Regions from separate parts of the Otoolea muris genome, predicted to be linked through region 1. Evidence: a T-box and tRNA genes for the amino acid it is inferred to sense, from the RefSeq annotation. Region 1 holds a T-box; the other holds one or more tRNA genes.

Region 1 (7,618 bases):
CGATCTCCTTTTCGTCGTCCTTCATCTTCTCCGCGTCGCACTCCGGCCACCGGGCGTGGAAAACGCTGTCCGTTCCGCCTAATACCTGCCACAGCTCCTCTCCCAGGTGCGGGGCAAATGGCGCCAGCAGCACCACAAACGTGCGCAGTGTCTCCCGGTCAATACCGCCCTCCTTTTTATTCAGCTCCATAAGACGGTTATTGTACTCCATAAAGCCGGAGATCACGGTATTTAAGCTGAACTGCTCAAAACGCTGCTCAATATCATAGATCAGCTTGTGGCGCGTCTTCACCATCTCCCGGGTCGCCTTTATATCTTTATCCCTGTTATCCATCACCAGATTGTAGAAACGGTTCAGGAAACGGGAAACGCCCTCGATCCCTCTGTCGTCCCACTCGGCGTCCAGCTCCGGCGGCCCTACAAACAGCTCATACAGGCGCAGGGAATCGCAGCCGTAGTCGCGGACCAGATCGTCCGGCGAAACCACATTTCCCTTGGACTTGCTCATCTTGATGCCGTTCTTGCCGGTGATCATGCCCTGATTAAAAAGCTTCTTAAACGGCTCGTCAAAATCCACCGCGCCGATGTCATACAAAAACTTCGTATAGAAGCGCGAGTACAGAAGATGCAGCACCGCGTGCTCCACTCCGCCGATGTACATATCCACCGGAAGGTATTTGTCCGCCTTCTCCCTGGAAACGAGCGCCTCTGTGTTCTTATTGTCCACATACCGCAGGAAATACCAGGAGGAACCGGCCCACTGGGGCATGGTGTTTGTCTCCCGTTTGGCCGGCGCGCCGCAGCAGGGGCAGGTCGTGTTCACCCACTCGCCGATCGCGGCCAGCGGCGATTCCCCTGTGCCTGTGGGCTGGTAGCTGTCAACCTTCGGAAGCTCTAACGGAAGCTGATCCTCCGGAACCGGGACATTGCCGCATTTCGGGCAGTGCACGATCGGGATCGGCTCGCCCCAGTAGCGCTGACGCGAAAATACCCAGTCGCGCAGCTTATAGTTCACCCGCTTGTGGCCGATTCCCATCTTCTCGATCATCTCCGGCGCTTCCTTTTTAAGGACCGCCGACTCCATTCCGTTCCAGTCCCCGGAATTGATCATGGTTCCCGACGCGTCCGTGTACGCCTCGGTCATGGACGCGATCTCTTTGCCGTCCTTTGCGATCACCTGGATGATGGGGATATTGAATTTTCTGGCAAATTCAAAGTCGCGGTCATCGTGCGCCGGCACGCACATGATCGCGCCCGTGCCGTAATCGGCCAGCACATAATCCGACAGCCAGATCGGAACCTTTGCCCCGTTTAACGGGTTTATTGCATAGCTTCCGGTAAACACGCCCGTCTTTTCCTTGTCCTGTAAGCGATCCACATTGGAACGCATGGAGGAATCGAAGATATACTTCTCCACCGCCTCCCTCGTCTCGTCCGTGGCCAGGCCCTTTGCCATCGCGTGCTCCGGGGCCAGTACCATAAACGTCGCGCCGTGCAGCGTGTCAGGCCGCGTGGTGTAAACGGTGATCTTCTCTTCCCTTCCCTCGACCGGGAAATCCACCTCCGCGCCGTAGGACTTGCCGATCCAGTCCGTCTGCATCTTTTTAACCTTTTCCGGCCAGTCCAGCTTGTCTAAGTCATTCAAAAGGCGCTCGGCATACGCCGTGATCCTAAGCATCCACTGGCGGAGGTTTTTCTTCGTCACCGCAGCTCCGCAGCGCTCGCAGCAGCCGTTTACCACCTCCTCATTCGCCAGCCCCGTCTTACACGACGGGCACCAGTTGATGGGGAATTCCTTCTCATAGGCCAGGCCCTTTTTAAACATCTGCACAAAGATCCACTGCGTCCATTTATAAAAGCCGGGATCCGTGGTGTTGACCTCCATATCCCAGTCATAGATGGCCGCAATCTCGCCGATCTGGCGCTTGATATTCTCCACATTCTCCGCCGTCGAGATCGCCGGATGGACGCCCATCTTGATCGCGTAATTCTCCGCCGGAAGCCCGAACGCATCCCAGCCCATGGGGTGGATCACATATTTCCCCTTCAAAAGCTGATAACGGCTCCAGACGTCCGAGATCACGTATCCTCTCCAGTGTCCCACATGAAGGCCGCTGCCGGACGGATACGGAAACATATCCAGGCAGTAATACTTTTCCTTTTTCCCGTCGTTTACATTGATCGGGTTCTTCTCCCAGTTGGCACGCCATTTCTTCTCAATGGCTGTGTGATTGTACTGCGCCATGTCTTTTTCCTCCTGCATTCTCGATAAAATAAATATAGGCAGCGGCAAACAATTGTTTGCCGTCCCATGTAAAAAGCCCCCGTCTCCATCTAAGATAGAGACGCAGGGCTGTATACTCCATACTCCGCTGCGCGGTACCACTCTATTTCATGTGCATAACACATGCGCTTTGATCTTCTCTGTAACGGGCGGACCCGGCTCTGCTTACGCAGGAAAGCGTCGCTTAGCGCCTTCCCTTCGGCAGGGCTGCTCCAAGGCCAGTTCGGCTGCGATCCATAACTGCCTCGCACCTGACGGCAGCTCTCTGATATGTCCCCTCAGCCTACTACTCCTCTTCACGGCATTTTAACTATGTGATAATGTACCATATCCGGGCGGGCTTGTCAAGGCAGGCGGATTGCTTCCGGAAGATCCTCCTGACCAGGGGGGACAATAACGTACAGACACATCAGGCGTTTCTATGAGACTGCCGCTGTCCTTTTCCCCAAAGCCGCAGAATCTCCCCCAGCTTTTCCACACTTTCAGCCAGATAATCCACGCCCGCCTCAAGAAGCTCCTCCCGCGATCCGTATCCAAACAGGACGCCCGCGCATAAAAGCCCGTTCTCCTTTGCCCCAGCCACATCATGCCTGCGATCGCCCACCATAATCACCGGCGTCTTTTCCGGATCCACGCCCAGCCGCTTGAGCGTCCAGGCAATCACCTCGCCTTTTTTCACCCGTTTTTCCTCCATATCCGCCCCGCCCACCAGCTTAAAATACCGGCGCAGGCCGAAATGCTCCAGAATCTGCTCTGCGAACACCTCCGGCTTGGATGTGGCAACCGCCAGGGTAAAGCCATCTCTGCACAGCCCTTCAAGCATGTCATGGATTCCCTCATACGGACGGTTCTCAAAGATTCCGCGCCCGACAAAGTATTCGTGAAAATGCGGAATCGCCGCCCTGGCGTCCGCTTCACTGAAGCCGTAAAACTCCATAAAGCTCTCTGTCAGGGGCGGGCCGATAAACGGGCAAAGCGCCTCCAAATCCGGCTCCTCAATCCCATATGCCCGCAGGGAATGCTGCACAGACTTCGTAATTCCTTCCTTTGGATCCGTCAGAGTTCCATCCAGATCAAATAAGATAATGTGTTCCATCGCGATTCGTCTCCTCCTGCCTTTGTCCTGTATTTCAGTATAGCATATTATGACATAATTTATGGTAAAATGGAAGAAAAAGCGTATATGAGCCAGAGAATTATCGCCGAAAGATGTAACGGTTCAGAGGTTATCTGAGCTGTCACAAAAAAATATTATGGCCATTCCGGCATCATGGCGCTGGTTCACATCCCTGCCGGGGTGTGAACCGCAGGGAAATGATTCAGATTTAAAAAAATGAAGATATTCCCTGGCTCCAGTCGTTTAATAGATAAGACCGACAGGAAAGGGGGCGATCCGAATCAATGCAGAGCAGCGGCTGGAACATTGGATAGACCAGTATCAGAATTTAATCTACTCGATTTGCTACAAATTCACCGCCAATTATTTTGATGCTGAGGATCTCGCCCAGGAAACCTTTCTTTCGGCGTACAAAAGCATGGCGTATTTTGACGGCGGCAATGAGCGCGCCTGGCTCTGCCGGATTGCGACGAACAAGTGCCTGGATTATTTAAAACGGGCCGGCCGGAAATCAGTCCCCACGGACGACGAATATTTCACAGCCATCGCCGCCCCTGACTCCGTAGAGGAAACGATGCTGGAGGACGAGGTGAGGCAGAAGCTCTTTGATTGCTGCAATTCCTTAAAGGAGCCCTACAAAAGCGTGGCTCTGGATTACTATTACAATGAGATGGAAATCGGCGAAATCGTCCACAAGACAGGTAAAAATATCAAAACGCTGCAGACCCAGATTTACCGTGCCAGGGGGATGCTGCGCAAGCTCTATGGAAAGGAGGATATCGGGCATGGATCTTAGCAGAAAGCAGGAACAAAGAAGACAAAACACAGAAGGAGCGCTTTTGTCCCCTGTGCGTATCTCACACATTTCCCCTGAACGCCTGAAGGGAAGCCTGAAAGGAAGGCTTTCGGACAGTGAGTTTAAGCATCTGGCCGTATGTCCCCGGTGCCTGGAGGCGCTGTCCGAGGCGGCGGCCGGAAAGGAGCTTTTAACCGCTCCCCGCGATCTGAAATCCTCGATCCTCGAGCGGAGCAGGAAGCTGGATGTCCAGATTATCGCAGGATCGAACCAATTGTCAAAAAAGCTGCAGTTTTTCTATTTCAGCTTAAAGGTGGGCGCCGCGGTCCTCTGCTCCTTAAGCCTGCTGTTTCTGGCCCCCAATCTGGCGGAGAGCTCGGCCAGGCGGGCTGCAGATGAGCTGACAGGCGACCACTACGGACAGTTGTCCGAACAGCATTGGGAGTATTATAAGCACATTGAGCAGTTGACCGGACAGCTTCACCAATTGTCAAATTTTAATCTGGAGGTATTTCGTTATGACAAAAAAGAAAGGTAAATTAATGACATTCTGCTGGTCCCTGATACCCGGGGCCGGCGAGATGTATCTCGGCTTTTTCAAACAGGGCGTCAGCCTGATGATGATTTTTGCAGCGCTTCTCGGCGTATCCGGCTTCCTCAGACTGGGGTTCCTGACCTTTTTGGCCCCGATTGTATGGTTTTACAGCTTTTTTCACACCAACAACTTGAACTCCTTAAGCGATGAGGAATTCTACTCCATTGAGGACGATTACCTGATTCCATGGAATGAGTTCGGATTAAACCGCTTTACCATTCAGAAATACCGCCGGCTCCTGTCCGCATGCCTTATCTTCTTTGGAATCAGCATCCTGTGGAATATCGGCTCCGGCGCATTTTTCTGGTACCTGCTGCCCATCCTGCGCCTTTCCGAACGCGCCCAGGACTTCCTCCGGTTCCTTGCGCGCAGCATCCCGCAGGCCATCGTAGCCATCGCGATCATCACTGCCGGCATCTATATGATCAAAGGGAAATACGACGAGCTCCACAGCGATTCCGGCGACATCCCCTCCCCGCCTTATCTGGAAAATGGGGGGGGCAATTGAGGAGCGCGGCCTTAAATACGATGCATTTGCCGTAATTCAACAACCCCGCTGCAAGCAACGGGGCGTCAAACTTACAGCGCTGCAGAGCAGCGGGGTATTTGACCCTCGCGGCAGCCGCCAAATGTGCATGCAAGCATGCCCACTTGGCTCGTTGCCCGCGGGAATAAATGCCGGGCAGGCGTCTGTCACCTGCCCGGTTAAACACAAAGCGGCGCGCACATCTGCCAGAAAGCAATTTTCAAACACGCTCTAATCCGCGCTTCCCGCCGCCTTCGCGTATTGCTTTCTTGTGCGAAACCGTTCGACCAGATTCTCCAGAATCTTTGCCTGGCCGGACAGCTCCCTGGATGCGGCCGAATTTTCTTCAGCGGCCGCTGCGTTTGCATGTACAACCCCGGTAATCTGGGAAACCGAATGAACCATGCACGCAAATGCGTCTGCCTGTTCGCTGGTAGACTGATCAATATCCCCCAAAAGCTCGGCCATTGACTGCACATGGTTCCCCACCTGCTTCATGGATTGCACCGTCGCGTCAGCGACCTGAATCCCGTGTTTCACCGCTAATGTGGATTTTTCAATCATTTCTGCGGTGGTACTGGCTGCTTCCGCGCTCTTGCCCGCAAGGTTGCGCACTTCATCTGCAACAACCGCAAAGCCTTTGCCCGTATCGCCGGCGCGCGCAGCTTCTACCGCTGCGTTAAGCGCAAGAATGTTGGTCTGGAAAGCAATATCCTCAATAATTTTGATCACTTTTGCGATCTCCTGAGAGGAAGAGTCAATCTCCCCCATTGCATGGACCATATCATCCATCTGGCGGTTGCTCTGGACAACCACCTTCCAAGCCTGCCCGGAAATCTCCTTGACATGGGCGGCATTCTCCCCGTCCTGCCGGGTTAAGGATGCGACTTTATCCAGTGACGCCTGAAACGCTTCCACGGCGGCGGTTTGCTCTGTGGATCCCTGCGCCAGCAGTTGTGAATTGGAGGCAAGGCTCTCCGAACCGGCCCTGACCTGGGTGCAGCAGAGATAGATTCGTTCGATGGTGTCATTCAGGGAATCCAGGATCAGGTTGAGGGATTTTTTAATTTCCCCGAAGTCGCCTATGTATTCACGTTCGATTTCCATCGAAATATTGCCGTCGGAAATACCGCCCAGCACATAAGAAATATCCTCCACATACTGCCGGATATTGGACATCGTCGCATTGAGCTGACGGGAGAGCACACCCAATTCGTCCTGTTCGGCGCTGTCCAGATCAATTTCCAGATGCCCCTCCGAAACTTCCTGCATTCCCTGAGACAATTTTTTGAGCGGCACAGTGATGATCACCGCTATTTTATAGGAAACCAGGAGAGCGGCAAGCACGATCACAGCAAACAAAATATCCTGAATTATGATCGTCCGGTTGGCCTGGGAAATTGCCTGATCTTTAAAATCTTCTGCTTTTGCCTCGGAACCGGCGGCCATCTCCTGCGCGATGGTCATCGATTCAGCGAGGACCGCTTCAAACCGCTTCATCTCCTCCTGCGTCTGCCCGTTTTCGGACAATAAGCGGCCGATTTCGGCATACGATGTCTCCAGCGCGGACATGTTCTGTTCAAAAGCGGTTATCAGCGCAGCGTCGATCACGCCGGCTTTCCTGGCTGCGTTCAATTCCGCCTGGATGTTCTTACGGGCATTCTCATAATCGTCCGTCAATTGGGAACCGCCTGACAGGAGCATACTGTCGGCTGCGTTCTGTATCTGGCAGACATCTTTCATCAGGGCCACAGAAGAAACCGCGCTCATATGCGGGCCTGTATACAGATCCACAGACAAGCCGGAAATACTGCGTAAATTACTAAGTGAAAATGCGTTCATTACAATCAAAATAATCAGCAGGAACCCAAAGCCCAATGTCAGCTTCCCTCTGATCTTTAAATGTTTCATAACCATGCTCCTTATAGTACCGTAATCAAATTCAGAGTATAGTAAAGCTGCCGCATCACACAGCCCCCCGGAGGAAACATGCAGATTGTCTGCATGCTTCCTCCGGCTGCATACGTAATGCGGCAGTCTTCTCTGTCTATCAATATTTGCACGCGTCGCTTATTTCAGCTCATCCACAACCTTCTGGATCGCTGCCAGCGCGTCGTCCGGAAGCTTGTCGTAGCCTTCTTTGGCAACGGCAAATTCCTTAATCTCATTCACGCGGTCATTCATGCGGGCCTTGAGCTGGGTTACATACTCCGGATCGTTCATATCCGGCACAAATCCCTCCCAGTCAAGGATCTCGATGTCAGAGAACGGGCCCCACTTGTGGAAATCAGCCTTGCCCT
Region 2 (7,618 bases), on a different contig from region 1:
TCAGCATCTGCGAGCATTCCTCTCCCAGAATTCCCGTCTCTATGCGGACCTGATGGTTAAAGCCTTTTTCCTGCAATAAATTCAGCACGGATCCGGCGCATCCGGCCTTGGGATTCATGGAACCAATCCTGATTTCCGGAATCCTGGCCTGCACGATGGCCCCGGCGCACATCGGGCATGGTTCGAGCGTTACATACATCGTGCAGCCCTCCAAGCGCCAGTCCCCCATCTTCCGGCATGCTTTTCGGATCGCCGTAATCTCCGCATGGGCCAGCACATTCCTGTCAATCATTCTGCGGTTGTAGCCCCTGCCGATAATTTTATCCTCATAAACAATCACGCAGCCAATCGGAACCTCGCCCAATGCGCGGGCTTTTACAGCTTCCCGCATGGCTGCCCTCATGTATTTTTCCTCTCCTGTCATCCTGGGCATCTCTTTTATCCTCTTTACATTACTGATGTACTCTCGGAATCCCGCTGCGCCTGATTTTGTGAGATGATTTTAGATGCGCACAAATTTATGAGGCGTACGTGGATGTACGTTAATTAAATTGGGGTGCATCTGGCGGAAAATCAGCCGCAAAGGCAGGTGCAGAGAGATTCCGAGAGTACATACTGATAGTACGGTTCGCAGCCCGGCAGAGCCGCCGTCCTGCTGCCGGCGCGCTTAAAGCGCGCCTGAAAATCATTCCCACAAAACGGAACGCACATCTGGCAGAAAACATTTTCAAACATGCTTTAGTATAAACGTCTCCCGGCATTTTAGCAACGTTTTTATTCCCCGATCTTAATATCCGTATACCAGTACCCGAAGCGTCCGTCCTTCGGCGGCTGGTTTTTTGACAGGACAAAATCAGGAAAACCAAACATGGCCGCCATGTATTTCTCATTACTGTAGTAATGGCCCGGTATGCCCAGAAGATAGCGCGGCCGGCCGTTCGGGTTATTGAGCCTTGCCAGAATCAGATAGCGGAAGCTGTAAAAGCCATGCAGCAGAAAGCTGTTATTCCCATATACCCACGTTTCCCTGGGGAGAAGGCCGATATCCTGCGGCTTGATGGTCAAAATTTCACAGCCGTCGGCATAGTCAAAGGCCAGAATCTTGGGATAACGCTTTCTCAGCATTTCCCACATTTCCTGTTCGTTCTGTGTATCGCTCCTTTCCCTGAAGGAAATAACCGAACCCGACTGTGCCGGAGCCGTACCGGGAGCTTTCTGCTCCGCCGTCTGCGGACAGGGCGGCGCGGACAGCGCCGGGGCTGCTTCCTGCTTCTGCACGCGCTCCAACGGCGCGCCGGGGCGCATGGAAACCTGATTCCTGATCTCCCGCCGGAGCCCTCCCTGTGCCAGCGCAGGCCCGGCCTGCCGGACAGCCTGCGGGCTCTGGGAAACCACAGCCTCTGACTCCATGGCAGGATGCGATTCCTCCAGAAACCCCAGAGCAGGCCCGCCCGCAGTTCCGGCAAATGCCGCATGGGAGCGCGCTCCATTGTCTGCCGCGGCCTCCGGGACGGCGGTCTCATGCGGCATGCTTTCCCGGACGCTCTGCGCAGGCCCGGCGGCCTGCCGGACAGCCTGCGGCGCCTCCATCCCCCCTGTCTGTACGTTCTGCGCTTCTGCCATAGCCTCTGGAACGTCCGGCATCTCTTCCATGGCTTCCGGCATGCCCGGCATCTCCTCCACGGCCTCCCTCTCCTTCATAGCCTCCCGTATGCCCGGCATCTCCTCCATAGCCTCCCTTATGCCCGGCATCTCTAAAGCCTCTTCCGCGGCGCCCGGCTCAGACGCCGCCTCCCGCGCCGTCTGCAGCCCGGACACAGCTTCCCGGACGGCCTGCGCCTCAGACGTATTTTCCAGGACGGTCCCTGCCTCTGACACTTCCTGCAAAACCGCCTGCCCGCCGGACGCGCCTTCCGGAGATTCCTGTGCCCCGCTCACAGACTCCCGGACACCCTGCGCCTCTGTCACAGACTCTTCTCTATGCGCCTTCTCTGGCTCCGCCTCCAAATTCATATCCTCATACTGTGCGGCGTGTTCATTTTCACGAAAACCAGATATCCCGGCCGCGGCCCCTTCCTCCTTCGCGATCCGCGGCTCCGGGATTAATTCCGGAAGGGTTCCCAGCCGCTCTGATCTTCCGCCTCCGTACAGACGGACTACATTTCCTGTCCTTGTCTGTCTGGGATGGATCTCGCTTTCCGGCATTCCCATCTGCTTTAATTCCTCGCGCTCCAGCTCCCTCTCAATTTCCGCTGAAATGGGAAGCGGGGCTGTCCGCGGTTCCGGGGACGGCGCTTTCACCTGTACTGCATCTGTTTTTTGGGATGTATCCTGAGACATATTATGAGAAGTGCTTTGAGGCATGCTTTGAGGTGTATTTTGAGATTCGCTCTGTGTGTTCCCGGACGCATTTCGGGCCGCTTTGCCGGCTGTCACGTCCGCCAGATCCACTTCTGCCGCATGGGCAACGGCGTCCTCCCAGATCGTCGTATACGAACGCCAGTTACTTTCGACATCATGGACGCTGAGCCCGTAGCAGTCATCCAGGCTGTGCCCTGTATGCTCCAGATCCTGGGTATGTATCACTGTGCGGAACTCTCCCGATCCGTTTCTCGCAAACAGCGTCCCGATCCGGATCTCCTCCCGCCCTGTCAGCATATATACGCCGATCGGATTCCCGCCCACAAATATCTTTTTGACATTGACTGTGATACGGCATTGGCTCCCCCGGACTTCCAGTTTGGCAAAGCCGATATTTTTTCCCTTTATCCCGCCTTCGTAGGTATAGATATATGAAATTAGCCTCTGAAAATTCGTCATGCCCTCACTCCTCTTTATATAAATTTCACTGATAACCCACCTTATCCTTTGCTATTTATTTTATGCGGATATCCATTGAAACTATGACTCAAAAATGGTATTCTAAACATTGAACGCAAATATTTTTCATATGGAGGAGTTTACATGAAAATCTATAAGGTAAAAAACTATGACGAGATGAGCAAAAAGGCCGCTTCCGTAATCGCGGCGCAGATCGTAACGAAGCCCGACTGCGTATTGGGCCTTGCCACCGGCTCCACGCCAATCGGAACCTACGAATGCCTTGTTGAAAAATACCGGAATGGAGAGCTCGACTTCTCAGAAGTAAAGACCGCAAACCTTGACGAATACAAAGGGCTGACAAAGGACAATGATCAGAGCTACTACTATTTCATGAACCATCATCTGTTTTCCCATGTCAATATCGATATGGCGCAGACCAATATCCCGGATGGAACCGCGCAGGACGCCGCCGCGGAATGCGCGCGCTACGAGGACGTGATCCGCTCTCTGGGCGGCGTTGATTTACAGGTGCTTGGCCTGGGCCATGACGGCCATATCGGTTTCAACGAGCCAGACGATCATTTTGCCGCCGAAACCCACTGTGTGGACTTAACGGAGATGACGATTGAGGCCAACAAGCGGTTCTTCGCCTCCGCCGACGACGTACCCCGGCAGGCGTTTACCATGGGCATCGGGACCATCATGAGAGCGCGCCGGATCGTTTTCCTGGTCAGCGGCAGCGACAAAGCCGAAATTCTCAAAAAATCCCTGTACGGACCGGTTACTCCCGCTGTTCCCGCTTCGATTCTTCAATTCCATCCCGACGTTGTCGTGATTGCCGATGAGGCGGCCATGGCCGGGCGCTGATTCTGAAAACATAAGCCGGACCTGAAAAATACGCAGCCCGCGCGCCGCATTTGCGGCATATTTCCGGTGCGCGGGCCTGCGGAACCGCATCCGCATTGTTTTTATCTCCCGGTTCCTTAATGAATATAGGAACCGGCACTGGCGGCCTCTCACGATTATATCACGGCCTGCGCACACAACATAAGCCGAAGGGCGAAAATACCAAAAAAAGACTTATCACCCACGCAATAAGCCTTTCCACAAGTGCCGCAGACCGGAATCGAACCGGTACGGGTATCACTACCCACGGGATTTTAAGTCCCGGGCGTCTGCCAGTTCCGCCACTGCGGCAGACCAAACTGGATGGAGGTGGATTCGAACCACCGAAGCGAGACGCAACAGATTTACAGTCTGCCCCCTTTGGCCACTCGGGAACCCATCCGTAACTGATGTAATGCTATAAAAGCATAGCACAGGAACCAAAAAAAAGCAAGCTTTTTAAAAAATTTCTCTACCCCGGCAGTTCAGCCACGTAACAGTTGAGATAACCTGAACTGTTACGGCATCTGCCAATGAAAATCGCTTCGCGATGGGGCAGATGCCTGCTGCCGCCGCGTTTTCGTACGGTCAGCGCAGCAGGTGCGCAGACCTATCTGAACTGTTACTCAGCCACCGTCACATCCAGTTCCGGAAAAATTCCAAACACAATCCCTGTATCAAACGGATAGGCAGCCGGGGCGGCGTCCTCCTCAAAACGGTAAACCAGAGTCGTTTCTTTATGCGGATCTACGATCCAGTATTCCCTGACCGCCCGCATCCGGCAATTTTTCATAAAAGACAGCCCGGACGCCTCCTACGCCATCTCCGCCGCCAGAACCGCCGACCCGGACGGCGGAATCTCGATCTCCAGGATTCCTCCCCCGACCTCATAGTCCACAACACCTGCGTTATACCCCTCTTCATACGTCAGCATCACGCGCCTCATCTTCTCAAAATCCGTTATGCCGATCTTCCACACAGGAATCCTGAAAATCCGCACATCCTGGCACGTATTAACCGCCACCACCACGCGGCTCTCCTTTGTCTCCTTTCCCGCCGCCTGAAAACGCCCGTAAGCGATCATCCCCGGCTCCTCCAGAAGCTCGGTGAGCGAACCCGTGCGCAGGGCCGGATTCCGCCTGCGGATTCCCGTCATATAGCGGTGAAATTCGATCAGCTCCAGATCCTCATTCCCCCATGGATATGTCCGGCGGTTATCGGGATCCGTCCACCCGCACACGCCCGCCTCGTCCCCATAATAGAGCGTCGGGCATCCGGGCCACGTCATCTGCATCACCACGCCCTGGCGAAAAATGCCGTAATGGATCCCCCGCCCCGCCGCTTCAGAGCCCAGGGTGTTCAGGCGTCCAACCGTCCGGTTCGTCCTGGTCAGGAAACGGGAATGATCGTGGTTTGAGAGCTGGTTCATGGCGCACATCAGCGACGGCGTCTGCATCCGGCACATATGATAGCGCATGGTATCAAAAAAAGCGCGCCCATTGCCGTACAGCCCCTCATCCGCCTTATCGCTGTGCTTCTCCATCCCGGTCAGGAACCAGGAAACCGGCTCCATAAACGCGTCGTAATTCATGACGGTGTCCCACTGATCGCCCTGCAGCCACGCGGACGCGTCTCCGTAGTGCTCCGCAATAATCACCGCCTCCGGGTTGGCCGATTTCACCGCATTGCGGAAATCCCGCCAGAACTTATGGTTAAACTCCGGCGTATAGCCCAGATCCGCGGCGACGTCAAGACGCCATCCATCCGCATTAAACGGCGGCGACACCCATTTCTTTGCGATGTCCATAATATACTGGTACAGCTTGTCTGAACCCTCGTGGTTCAGCTTCGGCAGGGTAGAATGTCCCCACCATCCGTCATAACTGTCATTAAACGGCCACCCCTGCTCATTATGGAATTTAAAAAAATTCCGGTAAGGGCTGTCGGCGCTGACATACGCGCCGCTCGAATAGCCGCCCTCATGCTGGTAAATCAGCTCTGTGTCCATCCACTTATTAAATGAACCGCAATGGTTGAATACGCCGTCCACGATCACGCGCATGCCCTTTTCATGGGCCGCCTCTATGAAGCGCGCAAAAAACAGATCGCTGGCCGTTAAATTCTCCTCGTCCGCCGTCCTGCACGCATACTTTTCCGCGTTAAAATTGTCCGGCGCCCCCGGATCGATCAGGCCCTCCCGATCATTTCGTATCACTCCGTAGTGGGGATCCACATGATCATAATCCTGGCAGTCATACTTATGGTTTGACGGCGAGACAAACACCGGGTTTAAATAAATTGCCTCCACCTTGAGTCCTTTGAGATAGCTGAGCTTATTCCAGATACCCCTGATATCGCCGCCGTAAAAGCGCCCCACATCCAGCTCTGCCGGCGGCGCGTTCCAGTCCTCCACCCGCTCCACGGGCCTGTCCAGGTAAATATACTCATTCGTCTCCACATCATTCGTCGGATCCCCATTGCAGAACCGATCTACATAGATCTGGTACATCACCGCCCCCTTGCTCCACTTCGGAACATGGAAGCCCGGCGTCAGGCGGAACGCATAGTCCCTCTGCGCCTCCTCCGTCACGCCAAGGCGGTCATAAAAACAGATCTCCTCCCCGCTGTCCACGCGGAAGAAATACTGCATCTGCCCTTCCCCCGCCGCGAGCCTGCACACATAATAATCAAACAGGCTGTCGCTGTGGCTGTACTCCATGTCGCGCTCCCTTAAGCGATCCTGTCTGGCATACTCTATCAGATAAACTGCATCCGCATCGCCGCGCCCGGTACGAAAGTAAAACGCCACCTCCTGCCCGGCATCCGCCTCAGCGGGGCTGCGGTAATTTTCTGTCTCATCGCAAAACAATGCTTCTCTGTTCATAAATCATCTCGATCCTTTTAAAGTCTTTTTAGTCACTGATACATATTCTAACGACTCTATGGCAAATATACAACAGGAAATTTCAATTTTATGAAAATCTTACAAAACAGTAACCGTTCAGACAACTTGAACGGTTGCGCAAACCGTCCCCATTCCCCTCAAATCCGCCAAAGTAAAAAGGCCAGCGGGGTAGCTGGCCTTTTTAGGAGAAGGTATCTCGTTTTTATGGGGTGTAGCAAAAACTATATAATGTATTGGGGGGGGGTTACGTCTATTATAATAGCACAGGCCGCATCAAAAGTCTGCACAAACATCTGTAAATTTTAAACCTTTTTTTGTGCAAATTCAGCCATTTATATTCCACCCCTGCCGTATCACGCATTATCCTGCACAAATAATGCCTCAAATTCCTCTCTGCCGATCTTTTCCTTTTCCATGAGCAGGCTGCAGCACGTATGCAGCACGTCCTCGTGCGCTAAGATAATCTCCTTTGCCTTATCGTGGCATTCGTCGATTATCCGCTTAACTTCACTGTCAATCGCGCCGGCCACCTGCTCGCCGTAGCTCCTGGCCTGGGCCAGATCGCGGCCGATAAATACCTCATTGTCGCTGCCGCCGTAATTGATCATGCCGATCCGGTCCGACATCCCGTATTCGGTCACCATGGCCCGGGCGACAGCGGTCGCCTGCTTGATGTCCTGTGACGCGCCGGTGGTGATATCGTCAAAAATGATCTCCTCCGCGATACGGCCGCCCAGGGATACCATGATATTCTGAAGCATCCTGCCTCTTGTCATGTGCATATCGTCCCGTTCCGGCAGCGGCATCGTATACCCCGCGCCTATACCGGTGGGGATGATGGAAACCGTATGCACCGGCCCCACATCAGGAAGGACGTGGAACAGGATCGCGTGGCCCGCCTCGTGGTAGGCCGTGATGCGCTTATCCTTTTCCGTGACCACCCTGCTGTGCTTCTCCGTGCCGATCCCCACTTTAATAAACGCCTTGTCGATATCGTCCTGCACC

What was found. The T-box of region 1 lies ahead of leuS (leucine--tRNA ligase). A T-box ahead of a tRNA ligase gene usually reads a tRNA of that ligase, here a tRNA-Leu.
Region 2: it has a tRNA-Leu gene. The T-box ahead of leuS (leucine--tRNA ligase) is inferred to sense a tRNA for this amino acid. The anticodon was not compared.

Annotation. Positions count from the first base shown of each region.
Region 1 is NZ_CALPCY010000011.1:33,987-41,604, reverse strand. It holds gene leuS (leucine--tRNA ligase) at 1-2,245, opposite strand, end outside; T-box leader at 2,339-2,593, opposite strand; gene NFS31_RS09055 (HAD family hydrolase) at 2,694-3,380, opposite strand; gene NFS31_RS09050 (RNA polymerase sigma factor) at 3,652-4,197, shown strand; gene NFS31_RS09045 (hypothetical protein) at 4,187-4,735, shown strand; gene NFS31_RS09040 (hypothetical protein) at 4,716-5,300, shown strand; gene NFS31_RS09035 (methyl-accepting chemotaxis protein) at 5,550-7,229, opposite strand; gene NFS31_RS09030 (phosphoenolpyruvate carboxykinase (ATP)) at 7,389-7,618, opposite strand, start outside.
Region 2 is NZ_CALPCY010000010.1:82,973-90,590, forward strand. It holds gene tadA (tRNA adenosine(34) deaminase TadA) at 1-424, opposite strand, end outside; gene NFS31_RS08660 (hypothetical protein) at 775-2,820, opposite strand; gene nagB (glucosamine-6-phosphate deaminase) at 2,965-3,690, shown strand; tRNA gene NFS31_RS08670 (tRNA-Leu) at 3,935-4,020, opposite strand; tRNA gene NFS31_RS08675 (tRNA-Tyr) at 4,030-4,111, opposite strand; gene NFS31_RS08680 (Uma2 family endonuclease) at 4,331-4,501, opposite strand; gene NFS31_RS08685 (glycoside hydrolase family 13 protein) at 4,523-6,592, opposite strand; gene ftsH (ATP-dependent zinc metalloprotease FtsH) at 6,967-7,618, opposite strand, start outside.